Linked DNA regions of Caldivirga maquilingensis IC-167. The main gene of each other region encodes a partner of the protein of the gene in region 2 in a complex. Links are inferred from orthologs where the notes say so. Each region holds a gene or a part of one and is shown on either strand. Other genes may lie near its edges.

Evidence for each region.
Region 1: the proteins of pyrB (region 2) and pyrI are in contact, whole or in part, in a crystal structure (PDB 2BE9), measured with the Sulfolobus acidocaldarius proteins. The link is inferred for Caldivirga maquilingensis IC-167 from one-to-one orthologs. Residues at the interface, in WP_011278411.1 of Sulfolobus acidocaldarius: Asn83, Leu84, Ala85, Asp86, Arg89, Lys103, Tyr104, Asp105, Gly106, Ala107, Arg109, Phe110, Glu113, His127, Arg169, Glu192; in WP_011278410.1 of Sulfolobus acidocaldarius: Asn115, Tyr117, Cys118, Ile119, Asn122, Asp123, Val124, Glu125, Ala126, Arg141, Glu143, Tyr144, Cys145, Glu146, Ile148.

What each region holds. Positions count from the first base shown.
Region 1 is NC_009954.1:596,262-604,179, reverse strand. Bases 3,293-6,203 are described here. They hold pyrI (aspartate carbamoyltransferase regulatory subunit), read left to right. Parts: upstream 3,293-4,457; coding sequence 4,458-4,949; downstream 4,950-6,203. Other genes in these bases: CMAQ_RS02875 (beta/alpha barrel domain-containing protein), read left to right, coding at 5,482-6,203; pyrE (orotate phosphoribosyltransferase), read left to right, coding at 4,950-5,495; CMAQ_RS02890 (4Fe-4S dicluster domain-containing protein), read left to right, coding at 4,026-4,370; CMAQ_RS02895 (hypothetical protein), read left to right, coding at 3,507-3,818; CMAQ_RS02900 (SRPBCC family protein), read right to left, coding at 3,293-3,425. In the rest of the region: CMAQ_RS02915 (hypothetical protein), read right to left, coding at 1-234; CMAQ_RS02910 (helix-turn-helix transcriptional regulator), read right to left, coding at 537-1,565; CMAQ_RS10660 (hypothetical protein), read left to right, coding at 1,936-2,088; CMAQ_RS10815 (hypothetical protein), read left to right, coding at 2,078-2,287; CMAQ_RS02905 (ABC transporter permease), read left to right, coding at 2,324-2,965; more of CMAQ_RS02900, read right to left, coding at 2,979-3,292; more of CMAQ_RS02875, read left to right, coding at 6,204-6,450; CMAQ_RS02865 (phosphoribosyltransferase family protein), read left to right, coding at 6,825-7,553; CMAQ_RS02860 (hypothetical protein), read left to right, coding at 7,612-7,893; CMAQ_RS02855 (sugar phosphate nucleotidyltransferase), read right to left, coding at 7,890-7,918. UniProt on the Methanocaldococcus jannaschii protein: Involved in allosteric regulation of aspartate carbamoyltransferase.
Region 2 is NC_009954.1:1,753,058-1,760,838, reverse strand. Bases 1,877-4,650 are described here. They hold pyrB (aspartate carbamoyltransferase), read left to right. Parts: upstream 1,877-2,690; coding sequence 2,691-3,611; downstream 3,612-4,650. Other genes in these bases: CMAQ_RS08625 (hypothetical protein), read left to right, coding at 4,547-4,650; CMAQ_RS08630 (phosphoribosyltransferase), read left to right, coding at 3,685-4,389; CMAQ_RS08640 (MupG family TIM beta-alpha barrel fold protein), read left to right, coding at 1,877-2,654. Also shown: CMAQ_RS08650 (alcohol dehydrogenase catalytic domain-containing protein), read right to left, coding at 1-149; CMAQ_RS08645 (FAD-dependent oxidoreductase), read right to left, coding at 224-1,390; more of CMAQ_RS08640, read left to right, coding at 1,584-1,876; more of CMAQ_RS08625, read left to right, coding at 4,651-5,131; CMAQ_RS08620 (ribonuclease Z), read left to right, coding at 5,209-6,114; CMAQ_RS08615 (MDR/zinc-dependent alcohol dehydrogenase-like family protein), read left to right, coding at 6,242-7,198; CMAQ_RS08610 (M20/M25/M40 family metallo-hydrolase), read right to left, coding at 7,323-7,781. UniProt on the Methanocaldococcus jannaschii protein: Catalyzes the condensation of carbamoyl phosphate and aspartate to form carbamoyl aspartate and inorganic phosphate, the committed step in the de novo pyrimidine nucleotide biosynthesis pathway.

The sequences.
Region 1 (7,918 bases), 1.2 Mb from region 2 along the record:
TCCACCTATCAGTACGTAGTATGGTTCATACTGGTAGTGTACTACTGCATTCTGATACATTACTATGGCGTAGGCTATTGAACCCACTACAAGCAGTACACTAGCCACTATACCCGGGATGAAGAAGCGCCTATACCACCTATGAACACTCGTTATATCCCTATACGCAATCCCGGACTCCGTGAAGGCAACCAGTACTCTCCTACCGTTAATATCGTAAGTCTCAATTATCATAATATAAAGCCTCTAGAATCTAATTCTAAAGCATTAAATGCTGGGAGTAGTGATCCCTATTAAGTTCTTACACATAACTAAACCCCACTCCAAGCTTAAACTACTTCACTTAAATAACCTTTAAGACTTGAGACCCCTGTCTTTGGTGTTTAGCCTTATTCCATGATTAACATTCCTCTCAATATCTTAATTAATTACGTTAATTACCTTACTTAATACACTAACCTACTCTTTACAGCATCTCCATGAACCATAACCTTAAAGAAATAAGACTCCGAATGCATCAGCATGGAATACCACCGTTAACCTGAGATTAAGGTAACCTTATTTAAACCATTAACCTTATCCACGCGCACAATACCCATGTCCTTAAGCTTCATAACGTGGCGCCAAAGCGTTGTCTTAGGTATATTAGTCAACTGCTGTAGTTGGGACTGGTAAAGTGAACCACCGTACTGCCTAAGCGTACTTATAATTAACCTATCAACCTCATCTAAGTTATGCTGCTCAAAGGCTTCAAGAGCCCTACGCCTACTCAAAAAGACAACCACGGAAACCACCACTATTAGAATAACAGCAATCACTAGGTAAAGTGGGGTAACGTTACTCTTACTGATTGCTGTTACTGATGACTGGCTAATTGACTGCGATGAAACCGTAGTCACCGTGGTGCTTGGACTTGAAGTAACCGTAACCTGGGATGTTGTGGTTGATGTGGAAGTAACCGGGGTTGAGGATACAGTGGCAGTAACAGTGCTACTGCTCACTGTAGTACTTGTAGTACTCACTGTTGTTGAGGAGGTGGCCGTGGCTGTGGTGGTTGTTGCAGTAGAGGTAGTGCTGGTGCTAACCGTGGATGTATTAGTTGCTGTTAATAGGCTCCTTGGCACGTAGGCGTACTGTATAGTGTAGTTGCCGGGTTGAAGAACCACAATGAGTATTGAACCATTAACCACACGGGGAGGATAGATTATGTTAATGGGTAACTTGTATGGTATTATGAAGGGTGGGAAAACTATGGTTATATTCTCCTTAGATTCTACGTTAAATGAGTATAGTAGGGATTCAGCATTAAAAGTGTAATTACCGTAATACACTATTGATACGTAACCACCACCAAACGCAAACACGCTTAAGACATTACCTGGGTATAAGCTAACCGGTATCAGTGAACCAGTTGAATCATTAATGGCCTCAATCGTATCAGGTATGGGTGTTACAGGTAGAGTCACATTAATAATAGTGGTATTCTGCGGAACATAAATAGTGTAGTTAACCAACGGTATTCCACCAGCCTTAAACAATATTATGAGCAATAATGCATCAATCACAAACACGCATACATTAATAACTTTAAAAACTTAACCATGTAGCACATCTCAACACTCGAAATACCTTAACTAAGAGGTGGGTTAGGGTTCCGTCCTATGTCCCCATGAATCTTGAATCCCATCTAAACAGCCGTGGGGAGATAGGGGTAATTAGGCTAAAGACCCAAATTGTAGCCACCGTCAATGAGTGAACCTGCATAGGTATCGCATAGTATTGACTAAGGCTGCAGGATAGTTATTATATAGTTATTAACGGAATTACCACGGTCCCTATTCATGATAGTTCTCATTAACTCAAGTTTTTAGATTAATATAATATGGATACATTATTGATTGAATATTTCCCGCTTATGTTGGTAATTAGAATCTTATGGCTTTTTACGTTAATGCGCTTTCAAATGATGATTGGCCTGTGGCAATGGGTGTATTATTATTCATTGTTTTAGCCATAGTAATAGGTATGGTTATCGCTGACTTAACGTACTCACTAATAGACCCAAGGGTGAGGACTAGTGAGAGCTGAGGTAACGACGGCAAGTAGTCTTCAAGCATTAATTAAATCTGTTAAAACTGTTCTAAGTAATAATGCCGCTAGATTCGGCGTAGCTGTGATGGTATTCTACATTATATTGGCTGTAGTTGGCCCTATACTCCTGCCCTATAATTATAGAACAAATCCAGCCATGGCGCTTAAGCCACCTAGGCTTTGGCCACCCATATAATGGTTCGGCACAGATAACATTGGTGAACCAGTACTAGTGGATATAGCCAACGGTGCACCCTTCATATTAGAGATTAGTTTTCCGGCAGGACTATATACGACTGTAATAGGATTAGTGGTGGGTTTAGTTTCAGGGTACTTTGGTGGTATTGTTGATACAATCATAATGTTGTTCAATGATGCATTATTAACGATACCAAGCCTACTCATAACGGTCATAATAGCTGTAATGATTCATACGGCTAATCCACTTGTGTTGGCTGGTGTATTGAGTATAACTGGGTGGACTGGGTTAGCTAGGTCCGTTAGGTCGCAGGTATTGTCATCTAAGGAATATCCTTACGTTGAGGTTTCCAGGGTCCTTGGCCTTGGGTGGGGTTATATTTTGTTTAGGGAGATTTTACCAACAATAATGCCCTATATTTGGATTAACCTAATATTGAACATGGAGGGTTCACTGTATGCTGCTGTTGGCCTATACTACCTGGGTCTTCTACCATTTAACCCAACTAATTGGGGATACATGATAAATAATGCATTATCGCTTGGTGCAGCGTATGGCTCGTCGGCAATATGGTACTTCCTTTTCCCAACATTATTCGTCACTTTATTCATGGTTAGTCTCATAGAACTAGCTTACGGTATAGATGAGGCAATAAACCCAAGGCTAAGGAGATGACTTAATTCATGCCCTAACATTGACCGGTTTTAGCAAGTTTAACTAGGTTTGTGAGGAATTCATTAAGTTTACCATCAATGTAATTCCTAATTAACCTCTCACCAACAGCTGCAAGTAAACCACTTAGATTAACATCAGCATCATAGGATACCCCTGTTTGACTTATAGTGGCTGTTATTGAGGCATTCATAACTGCACCAGGTCCCTTAGAGTTCAAGGTCATGGCGACTTTCCCAGAGGCCTTATCAATACTCTCTATCTTAACCCTAGAGTTAAATGTTCCACTAACTGGACCCATGCGTACCATTATCTTGAACTCAAACTCCTGGGGCCCAATCTGCTTAATGTCACTGGTATCTGGTACGCATTTAACTAAGGCTATTGTATTATTTTCAATTAACTGCCACAGGTTCTCAACATTGACACCAACACCCCAGGGCTTTTGACCACTAAGCTTCATAGTTCACTGGATAAGTGCGGTGTTAAAAATCCTTCTCGCTTAAGTAGACGTATGTTTTATAAATAAGCCAGGTGAGACTTAATGGTGGCTGAGGACGAGGAACATCCAGAGAGAGACGAGGAGGAAGAGGAGGGGGGAGAGGAGGAATTAGATGTTAAGGAGGTTGCTAGGAAGGCTCCTGATTGGAGTGTGGGCGTTATAATATATAATAATGCAGCATACCCAATAGCCAGATCCAAGTACGCTGAGGGGGAGTTCTACTTCTCAACAAGCTGGAGGGCTGTTAAGAAGGGGATTAGGGGGGAGTTGGTTATTCTTAAGGATGGGTCAACGCACAAGTATAGGGTTAAGAGACGTGGAGACAAGTATATTCAAGTAGTGTTACTGCAATAGCAGTGGTGCTTAAGTAATCAGGGTGGCGGTGGCTTAACTCAGTTAGTGTGGTTTATTATTTTGAAAATATTTAACCCATTATATAGCTAATTGATATTGCGTTTGTCAACTAAATATAAATCAACCGTGGACTTCAATGAGTTAAACCACTTAGGAGTCTATAAGCTAAACGTTATTTACGCGTAGATAGCCCCCAGAGTGATAAGTATGTCCACAGTAACAGGACCTGAACTAGCCAAGTACCAGAGGGTTGTGGTTGATATGGATACCTGTATAGGCTGTGGTGCATGCATCTCGGTTTGCCCGTACAATGCCCTTGAATTGAATGAGAATGGTAAGGCGAGGTTAATATGGGACTTCTGTAAGGATGACTTCGAGTGCATTCCAGTTTGCCCAGTGAACTGCATATGGAAGAGCAGTGAGGCTCCAGCTGAGTCTAAGGCTAAGAATGAGTGGTATAGGTTAACTAGGCAGTTGACACCGGAGGAGCAGAAGATATTTGAGGAGTGGAAGCAGAAGTACGGCATTACTGGTAACCCAATCTCAGCATAATTAACCGCAGTGGTTGATTTAAATTAAATTAAAACATGTTTAAATGCCTTTAAACGAAAAATTAATTAGCACCCACACCACTGAGTAATGATGTCCAGTAAGGTTCAGGAGAGGGACTTAATAGTTAGTAAGATTAAGGATGGTATAGTTATTGATCATATACCGGCTGGTAGAGCCTTAATAGTTCTTAGAGTGCTTAAACTAAAGGGTGGGGAGGGAAGGGTTGCCTTAGTTATGAATGCGGATAGCCGTAGATTAGGGAGGAAGGACATAGTGAAGATTGAGGGTAAGGAGCTTAGTAATGATGAATTAAACCTAGTATCCCTAATAGCCCCAACGGCCACAATAAACATAATTAGGGATTACTCAGTTATTAAGAAGTTTCAAGTTAAGCTCCCTGAAACCGTTAAGGGTGTTGTCAAGTGCAGGAACCCTAAGTGCATAACTAACCAGCCTAGGGAGGATGCTGTACCAACCTTCAGGGTGCTTCACCTGGATCAACCCATTCTCCAATGCCAATACTGTGGAACATACTTAACGATTGATGATATTAATGCTCAATTAACTGGTGAACGATGAATGAGCATTGAGCTGGCTAGGTTATTGGTTAAGTACGGTGTGGTTAAGTTCGGTGACTTCACACTATCAAGTGGTGTTAAGAGTAAGTACTACGTTGACATGAGGATGGCTATATCAATACCAGAGGTCTATAAGCCCATAATTGAGGAGTTAGCCTTAAGGATTGGAGGCGGGATTGATTTAATTGCTGGGATTGAGAGTGGTAGCATACCCTGGGCATCAATGCTAGCCTATAGGTTAAGTAAGGGTACATTATACGTTAGGAAGGCTGATAAGAGTCACGGCACCAGGAGGAGGATTGAGGGTTACTATAAGGGTGGTGAAGGGGTACTTCTTATTGATGATGTAGTAACCACCGGTGGCACAATACTTGACTCAATAAGGGTTCTTGAGGAAAATGGATTAAGGGTCATTGAGGTTGCTGTCATTGTTGATAGGCTTGAGGGAGGACTTGACGCAATTAGGAGAAGTGGGTATAGGGCTTGGTCACTATTAACGGTTAAGGATCTATTTAACGCCATGGGAATCAGTAATGCAACCCAGTAAACTACTAGGCTACTTACCACCTGACTTAACCCACGATGTTACCCACCTCATACTCAGGACTTACCCAGTTAAGGTGTTAATAGGTACTTTAACTAGGTTAACGGGTGCATTACCGTATAGGTTGAGGTTGCTTAACAGGGTTATTGATTCACCAATAGGTATTGGGGCAGGCATAGATAAGGATGGCTTACTAATCAGCCTTATGAGTAGGTTACCCATTGGATTCCACATAGTGGGTTCCGTAACATTGAAGCCGAGGCGAGGCAACCCTAAGCCAAGGATGAGGAGGTACCCTGGGTTAGACGCCATGGTTAATGCAATGGGATTACCCTCAAGGGGAGTGGACTTCCTTAAGGGTATTTTAAACAATGAATGCGTCAGGTGGCCGAGGAGTAAACTACTTGGTGTTAGTGTGGCAGGCTTCAGTGAGACTGAGTTTAAACTACTACTGGACTCATTGACACCATACATGGATTGCGTGGATTTCATTGAAATTAACGTAAGCAGCCCAACCTACGGTGGATCATGGACAGAGCCTCATAGGCTTAATGAATTACTTAATTCACTTAAGGGTTACGATAAACTAGTAATTAAACTACCCTTATTGAGTAGTATTAATGATGAGGTTAAGCTCATTAAATTAATCATTAACCATAACCCATTTGGCCTAACCATAGCAAACACCCTCAGTATAAAGGCTGACTTACCCATGGGTTACGGAGGCTTAAGCGGTAAACCATTACTAGGAATCGTAATTAATCTAATTAAATTAACACGAAGAATAGGCTACGGAGGCTTAATAATTGGCCTAGGTGGATTCATGAGGGGTATTGATATTATTAAAGGCATTAAAGCTGAAGCTGACTTAATAGGTTTAGTGACAGGCTTCGCAATGGAGGGCCCATTAGTTGTGTATAGAATAATTAATGAATTAAGGCGACTCCAGCCTGGATAGTAAAAAGGGAATTAAGGGCAATCCCCATCCTAAACACTGATGCGCATATTAATACGCATATTAATACATAAGTTACAACACTAAAGCAGTAACCTTAAACCACTTACTGTAATCCTGATTGTTGACCCGTAAGCGAACTAACGTATACATGAATTATTAATCCTGCATCCTCAGGTCTAATTCTTAGAATCAGAATGTAGATGCAGAAAGATACATTATCTGGTGCCCCGGCCGGGATTTGAACCCGGGTCACGGGCTCGAAAGGCCCACCTCAGCCGGCGCCGATCACCAATATTAGGTGTTTGTTTTGGTTTTTAAACATTTCAGTCCATTAAATCAGTTAGGTTTAATAATCCCTTTACTCAACTGATTTAATGATGAGGAGGAGGGAGAAGGTTGGTCTACAATTGGATGCCGTGTTCTACATTAATGCAGTTAAGAGGGTTTACTCACTATCCTTTAAGCAACTATCAAGCATGCTCAATATACCTGAATCCACACTATGCCGTTACGCTAACATGGAGGTTTTACCCTCAGCTAAGGTTGCGGAGAGTATTGTTAAGGTTCTTAAACCCATGGCTGATATTAGGAGTGTTGTCTCTAAGTTGATTAAGGTTAATGGTAATTACATTGACTTAAGTTCCATAGTCCTTGAACCAATGGTGCTTAGGCTTTACGAGAAGCATGTTCTCGAGACCTTCTCTGGGTTAAGGGTTACTAAGGTACTTACCGCAGCTGTGGATGGTATACCATTAGCCATGGCGGCGTCATACGCCTTAAACGCTGAATTAACAATAGCTAAGCAGTACATGGATGCCGGTTTTGAGCAGTACTATGAGGCTACTTACATGGTTGACTCACCGCCCAGGAAGGTTAACTTATACATACCTAAGCCATTACTAACTAAGGATGACTCAGTAATACTCATTGATGATATTGTTAGATCAGGGAGAACAATGGATGCATTACTAAGCATAATAAGGCAATCAGGGGCAAGCATAGTGGGAGTATCTATACTTGTGGCTGCCAGTAAGGATGTTGCAAAGGCTATTAGGAGTAAGGTAAGTGGAGTAGTGTTAGACGTAATATACACTATTGAGTAGCCTAAACTGTTTCCCGTACGTATGCAATACTTATAAACTAAGACTAAGACTCAGATATATGAGTATAAGCGTTGCAGTGGTGATGAATGAGGCTTTTAAGCTCTTCGTATATGCCTACAATGGTTTAGTTAACCTGCTTCAGTATATTCTTCAGGAAACAATCTTTAAAGCTAACCCAGCCTTAGCTAACACTTACGGTAATGCCATAGCCCTGTTAATATCATTAACCGCACTATACCTACTACTAGTATTCATAGCGGCCTTCAAGAAGATTCTGGGGGTTTTAATTGCAATAGGTTGGGTTCTATTAATAATAGCTATAATACTTAATGTTCATTAAAGAAGTATCTTACCAATCTCATATA
Region 2 (7,781 bases):
CACCTTGAAGTCACCGTATAGTAATCCACAGGGTTAACACCGGATTCAGTAACCCTAATGACTACTTCATGGGGATTAGGCTTAGGCCTACTTAACTCAACCACCCTTAAGTCATTTAAGTCACTTTTCTCGAAAACAACCGCCCTCATAAAGACACAATACTAAGCGCCTTAAATAAACTTAACACTCAACCCCATCTCCACTGAACAATAAACAGTATGGTTTAACCGAATAATTTACTGAGGTATGTTTGCATCCAATGGTCCTTCTGAATAGTGTATTCACGTTTTGGTTCAGGGTCCTTAATCACCTTCGGTGGCTGCTGCGTGTAATCAAACCCGAATTGAAGACTTAAGGTCTCCAACATACCCTCCACGTTACCTAAGTAAGCCCAACCAATGAAGGCGTATTGAACGTTAATCCTATCATTGATTCCAAGGTCCTCCATTATTTTATTAACCGCGAATAAAGCGCTTTCAAAGGCTATCTCCTGGTTCTTGGGGAATGGTAGCTTCGCAGTGTCGCCAACGGCTAACACGTCATCGTACTTAGTGTTCCTTAAATCCACAGGTGATCTAACGTTAAACCAATCATCACCCAAGCCCACCTCCCTAATGAATGATGGGGCCTTATTCGGCTCAAGCATAGCAAGCACATCGAAACTATACCTTTCACCGCTCTTAGTGATAACTTCGTGATTGCTTAACTCCACTATTTCTTGGTTAGTAATTAACTCTATTCCAGCCTTATCGTAAATCTCCTTAACCTTATCAGCAATTGCAGGTGGTTGAGTCTTATCATTGGCGTCAATGTGAATAATCTTAACCTTATCCCTAACACCCCTATGTTTGAGAATAGTGTGGGCCAATAGGGCTGTCTCGGTGGGTGCTGGGGCGCAGCGGTAGGGTGCCTTCGGTGCATACACTAGTACTGTACCTTGGTTAATGGACCATAACTTATTCTTCAACTCCATTAACATACCTGGGTCATAGACATTGGTATTAACCCAACCCCACTTATCATACCCATTAATCCCACTTCCATCAAAAATCACCCCAGGCGCCATCACCAAGTAATCGTAGCTTAGTGAGCTGCTCTTAACACCGTATGGTGGTGATTCACTGTATTTAACAATCCTATTAGCTGGGTCAACACCAGTAACCGCACCATACATTATTCTAACACCCTTTAACCCAACATTACTGTAACCTCTAATTATCCTCTCAAGCTTCTCCTCATTAGTTAACACTAATGGTCTAGTTGGGCCGCTTACGTAGTATGGTTCCTTAGTTAATATTGTGACCTCAACCTTAGTACCCAACCTTTGTGCTAACGTTGATGCAACCGTTAATCCACCTATCCCCCCACCCACCACCACTATCCTAGGCATGGTGCGTCAAGGGATTAGGGGTTAATAAATCCTTTGCCCAATCAAAGTTACATTATTTTATAGTATCCTTAAGCATGGTTAACTCAATATCATGAATTATTGAATCTTATTTGCTGAACCTAATTAAATTAAGGATTCATAATACCAACTAATTCACGGGCAATCCTTAAATATCGAATACTATTCAGTATTCATGGTTAAGAGCATAGGTATATCCTTCGCTGTAGGTAGGAGGGAAACTGTACCTAGGACTATGGAGATAATGAGAAAAGCCTCGGAACTAGGCTTCACTGAGGTATGGTCTGGAGTGGGGCTTGATAGCTTAGACTTGGTTAAGGATATAGCTAAGTTGGCTAATGAATTAGGCTACTACTACTTCGTGGATATTAATCCTAGGGTGCTTTCAGACCTAGGTGCATCCCCAGGTGACTTAAGCTTCTTCAGGAAGATGGGTATTAAGGGAGTTAGGGCTGACTGGGGCTTTAACCTGGAGCAATTAGCAACAATGGCTAATAATGATCTTGGGATTAAGGTTGAGTTGAATGCGAGCGTTTTTCCACTTGATGAATTAGATAAGTTGCTTAAACTGGTTAGAAAACCAGAAAACCTAATGGCTAGTCACGACTGGTACCCATGGGAGTACACTGGTTTAAGTCTAGAGGATGCATTAGCTAAGTCCAGGGAATTCCACAATAGGGGTATACCCGTTGGCATATTCGTATCAGTTAAGGATGGGGAGAGGACCACTGTGGAGAGTCTTAGGCACATGGATATTGAGAATTCAGCATCAATACTCCTTAACTCAAGGTACATAGATAGGGTACTCATAGGTGACCCACTGCCATCTGATGAAGACTTAAGGAAAGTGGCTAATGCCAAGCGGAGAACCAGAATAAGGGTTATTACTTACTACGGCTTAACCGAGGAGGAGGCTAAGGTATTTAATAGGGAGTTTCATGATGTTAGGATTAAGGAGAAGACCATTGGATTAACGGCGGGTGGTGAAAATAATATTAAACCAAGGAACATTGTCAGGAGGTTTAAGGGTGCGGTTACGGTGGTGAATGATAATCCACATTATATACAGGTCTGGATATTTAAGGATGATGCGCCACCTGACCCTAGGTTCAATGTTATAGGTGAGGTGTATCCCGAGGACATGCCTATTGTGGAGCATTTAGCGGAGAGGACTAAGGGTATATTATCAGTACCCGTTAATGATGATGTACCACCCGTGGTTCTTGAACAGTATAAATCCGCTTAACTTATAAACACCGGTCCAGTAGTAGGCGAGGGTCCCTTGACTTGGTTAAACAGGGACGTCATCTCATCCCTGGATTTCACTAGGGATGATTTAATGCAATTATTCTATGAGGCTAAGGAAATGGAGAATTACGCTAAATCCAAGTTAAACATACTTGATGGTAAGATAATGGCCACGGCATTCTTTGAACCAAGCACTAGAACTAGGTTAAGCTTCGAGACCGCTATGCTAAGGCTTGGTGGACGAGTACTGGGCTTTGGTTCAGTGGAGGCATCCTCAGTGGCTAAGGGTGAGAGCCTTGGCGACACCATTAGAATGCTTGACTCCTACTCAGATATAATAGTCATACGCCATAGCCTTGAGGGTGCAGCCAAGTACGCCGCCGATATAGCCACTGTACCAGTGATTAATGCTGGTGATGGAACCCAAAATCACCCAACCCAGGCAATGCTTGATGCATACACTATTTGGAGGGAGTATGGGCGATTAGATGATTTAACAATAGGCATACTGGGTGACTTAAGGTACGCTAGGGTTGTTACATCACTGGTTCAACTGCTAAGTAACTTTAAAGTTAAGCTACGCCTCATATCCCCTGAAATACTGAGGCCGAGGAGGGAGCTTGTGGACTTCATGAGAATGAGGGGGATGAATTATAGCCTGCATTCAAACCTAAATGAGGTTTTAAGTGAATTAGACGTACTCTACGTGGTTAGGATACAGAGGGAGAGGTTCCCTGACCCAGTGGAGTATGAGAGGGTTAAGGGAAGCTTCAAGGTTACCCCAGAGTCATTGATTGGCGCTAAGGATACGTTAATAATTCTTCACCCATTACCTAGGGTTGATGAGGTTGATCATAGGTTAGACTCAACAAGGTACGCTAGGTACTTTAGGCAGTCAGCCCTAGGTGTGCCCCTTAGGATGGCTCTCCTTAAATTAGTGCTTAAGGGTGATTAAGAACACTACCTAATACTAGGTTAAATCATTAGCTTAATACTTATAAATCAGGGGTATCCCTTTGAAATTAATTGTGGTTAAGGTCCCTGTTAAGTTGGTTAGTTGGGATGATATAGTAACGTGGGCTTCAACCCTGGCGAATAAGATAATTGAAAGTAAATGGATCCCCGATGTGGTTGTAGCCATAGCTAGGGGAGGTTATGTCCCAGCTAGGTTACTCTGCGATAACCTAGGTATCAGTGACCTGGTTAGCCTACAGGTAGTACACTGGCCCAGTAGTGCCCAGGTCTCTGAGAAGGCTTACATTAAGTACCCAGTCGCCCAAATAGACTTAAATGGTAAAAGGGTTCTAATCGTTGATGATATTGTAGACACCGGTGACAGTGTAGTGATTGCTAAGGATCATGTTCTCTCAAGGTGGCCTAAGGCTGATGTGAGGACAGGTGCCCTACAGTGGATATCCACTGTGGCTAAGTTTAAACCTGATTACTACGCCTATGAAGTTAAGGAATGGGTGTGGTTCATGTATCCGTGGAACCTTGTTGAGGATTTATCAAACTTCATTAGGAGGATTATGAATGATGAGTATAAGGCTAATAGTAAGGTTAATTGGAGTCTAATGGAGTTAACAGATAAGTTGAGTGAATGGTATGGTGAGGAGATTCTTAAGGTACCATTATCCTACTTAAGTAGGGCTATAGCAAGCCTTGAGAAGGAGGGTTTCATATCAAGGCTTAGGGGTAATGACTTCGAGATTATAAGATTAGTTAAATATTAATTTTGATAATTATCAAGTTATTAAAAGTTTAAGTTTACAGCGCTCCATAAGCCTACCCCGCTTAAACATTCAACCGTTTATAAACCATATGTGTATGACCGATATATTTAAATAATATTAGCGTAATACTTAAAAAAGGGTTGTAAGGTAATTAACTGTGAGCCAGAGCCAGAACAGTCCAATACCAGAAGCCATAATCAACATATTGTATTGGGGAGGTATAATCACAGTGCTTGCTATTGCATACACCATAGATTACCTGCTAATACACCTATGGTTGTATGGTAATGCTGAATTCAATATTGTATTAGACGCACTCATATTAGCCTCACTCCTATCCTTCGATGCATTATCATTAGCCTCAACAATATTCTTCATTAAAAACGCCAGAAGCAGAACCAGTTCATGGCTACTTCTAATATATGCTGTAGGCGCCTTCGCTGTTTTAACCTACTACACCTACATAGTCATGGCTAGTCACACAGCAATAATGGTTGAGGTTTACGGTCAAGGTGTAACCGGGGATAAGTACATTGGCTCCGGTATAGTACTGTATAACATGGGTATGGCGTTAATGACATGGCTGATAATTCAGGGTAGGGGTAATTTAAGTAAACTTACACGTGCAATACCAATGCTGCCGGTGTCTCAATCCTTTACCAATAGGAAGAGGAGTAATGATGCTAATGACCCTATTATAATATGTTATGATGACGAATGCGACACAAACCAGAAACCTTAACCAAACAACATTCTACTCTTAACTCTCCTCTATTCTGAACACTGAATTAGTTAAATTAGGCTGAAATGCACCAGACTGTGCTTAAGATAATTTTCCTAGGTTCCGGCGGAGCTATACCCAGGCCCTGTAGGGAATTACCAGGTGTATTGATTGATGTATATAGGTATAGGATACTTATCGACCCCAGTGAGGGTACTGTTAGGAGACTTGAGAGTATTGGAGTTAGTCCACTTAAGTTAACCCACATAATGGTTACTCACCTGCACGCGGATCATGTTAATGGTCTTCCAGGCCTATTAGCAACAATGCTAATGCTCAATAGGGTTACCCCAGTAACCGTAATAGGCCCAGTGGGGATAAGCGACTTCACGCCAACTCCAGTTAACTCATCTTTCAAAATTAACGTTATTGAACTTAAGCCAACCAGTGAAATTACTTTAATTGAATCAATGGATAACCTGGAGTTAAGATACGTAACCACTTATCACACTGTTCAGAATAATTCATATTTAATAACGTTAAGGAGACCAGTTGGTACATTTAATCCAGGTAAGGCTAGGGAATTAGGCATACCGGTAACCTACTGGAGGAGGATTCAAATGGGTGAAACCATTACGCTACCTGATGGTAGAGTTATTGAGCCATCCATGGTGATGAGTAATGTGGGTGATAAGTCAATAAAAGTAGTGTACACTGGCGATACGTCACCAGGTGATAACGTGGTTAAGTTAGCTAAAGACTCATCAATACTAATCCATGACTCAACATACCTACCTAATGATTCTAATGAGGCTGAGAACAGAGGCCATTCAACATGCCTAGACGCTGCATTAGACGCCAAGGAGGCTGGCACTAAACTACTTGTGCTCACTCACATGAGTTTTAGATACGGTTACGAATACTACTGGGACTTCTTGAAATGCGCCAGTGATGTTTTCCCACGCACCGTGGTTGCCAAGGATGGTATGATTATTGAAATCTAGTAAGCATTAATACTTAATCCACATCTACTGGAGTAACCATGTAAACCCGCTGAAACAAGAATATAAATAATGAATTTAAGGCACTTAAATAACATATACTTTAATACCACTGAATTGCTAATAAGTTATGAAGAATAGGGTTGGTGTACTTGTTTCAGCAGGCTTGGTTAGAATTGAGGAGCATGAGTCACCTAAGCCCCGTGAAGGTGAGGTATTAATTAAAGTGAAGGCTGCAGGAATATGCAGTGGTGACATTTATGCATTCAAGGGTTTACCAGTATGGTTTACGTTGCCTGCCCCCTTTGGGCATGAGCCAGTTGGTGATGTTGTTGAGGTCGGGCCTAATGTAACCGGTTTTAAGCCTGGGGATAAGGTTATTGCTATTGGTTCACCGGCTTATGCGGATTACCTAGTGGCTAAGGCTAGTAGTGTTGCGAAAATACCCAGTAACATACCTTATGAATACGCCATAGGTGAACCACTGGCTGCAATAGTTAATGTGATTAGGGTGACTCAACCAAGGCTTGGGGATTATGTTGCGGTTGTTGGTTCAGGCTACATGGGTCTATTACTCACCCAGGCATTGAGGGGAATGGGATTCAGTGAATTAGCGGTGTTTGATATTATTGATGATAGACTCAAATTGGCTAAGGAATTTGGGGCGACAGCCACAGTGAACCCAACTGTAGATGATGTTGATAAGGTTACTAAGGAGTTAACTAACGGTAATGGCTTTAACGTAGTCTTTGAGGTTAGTGGTAATCCAAATGGCGTTGATTTAGCGACTAGAATTATTGGTAGGAGGGGTAGGTTAAGCATAGTTAGTTACCATTCACTGCCTGTTCAAGTGAACTTTAGGATATGGGATGCCAAGGGAATAGACCTGGTAATGGCGGTACCAGCTAGGTCAGGGGAGGAATACGCTACCATTGACTTGAGAATAGCGGCTAAACTACTTGAAAGGGGTGTATTTAATCAAGAAAAGCTCATAACCCATGAGTGGAGGCTTGATCAATTGCAGGAAGCCCTAGAATATGCATCGAAGAAGCCTAAAGAATACATAAAGGGGGTAATAATACCCTAAAATCAATTTCATCACCATAATTACGTTTAATGATCATCACCAAGCCTACTATAGCATTATTAGACTGTGATTACCCCTCGTGGATTACAAGTTAAATCACTACCTAAGCATTGGCTCTCAGCTTCTACCTTTGCATACTTATGCGTCCGAATTCATTCACAACGTTAATGAGGATGTTACTGGCTAGTAAAACATCATTAATATTAATGTACTCCACTGGACCATGACTGAGCGTTGGGTCTCCAGGTCCATAGGCTGCTAAGTTTAGCGTTAACTTAGCTAGGATAGCCATATCGCTTGTACCCAATTTCTTTGATAGAATTGGCTTAACATTATTCCTTAAGCTTGCCCTCACCAATGACCTAACCACTGGGTTATTCACGTTAACGGTTATTGGGTCTGTGCAGTCAATAATCTTAACGCACTCAATACCCTCAATTACCTTACTTAATTCCATGCATGAGGAGTTCAACGGTATCCTCACGTTAACGGTCATGGTGCATTCAGTCGGTACCTTACTTGGGTGGTCACCACAATTAATAACTGTAGGTGTCACCGTGTATGATTCAGTTGATTGACCATT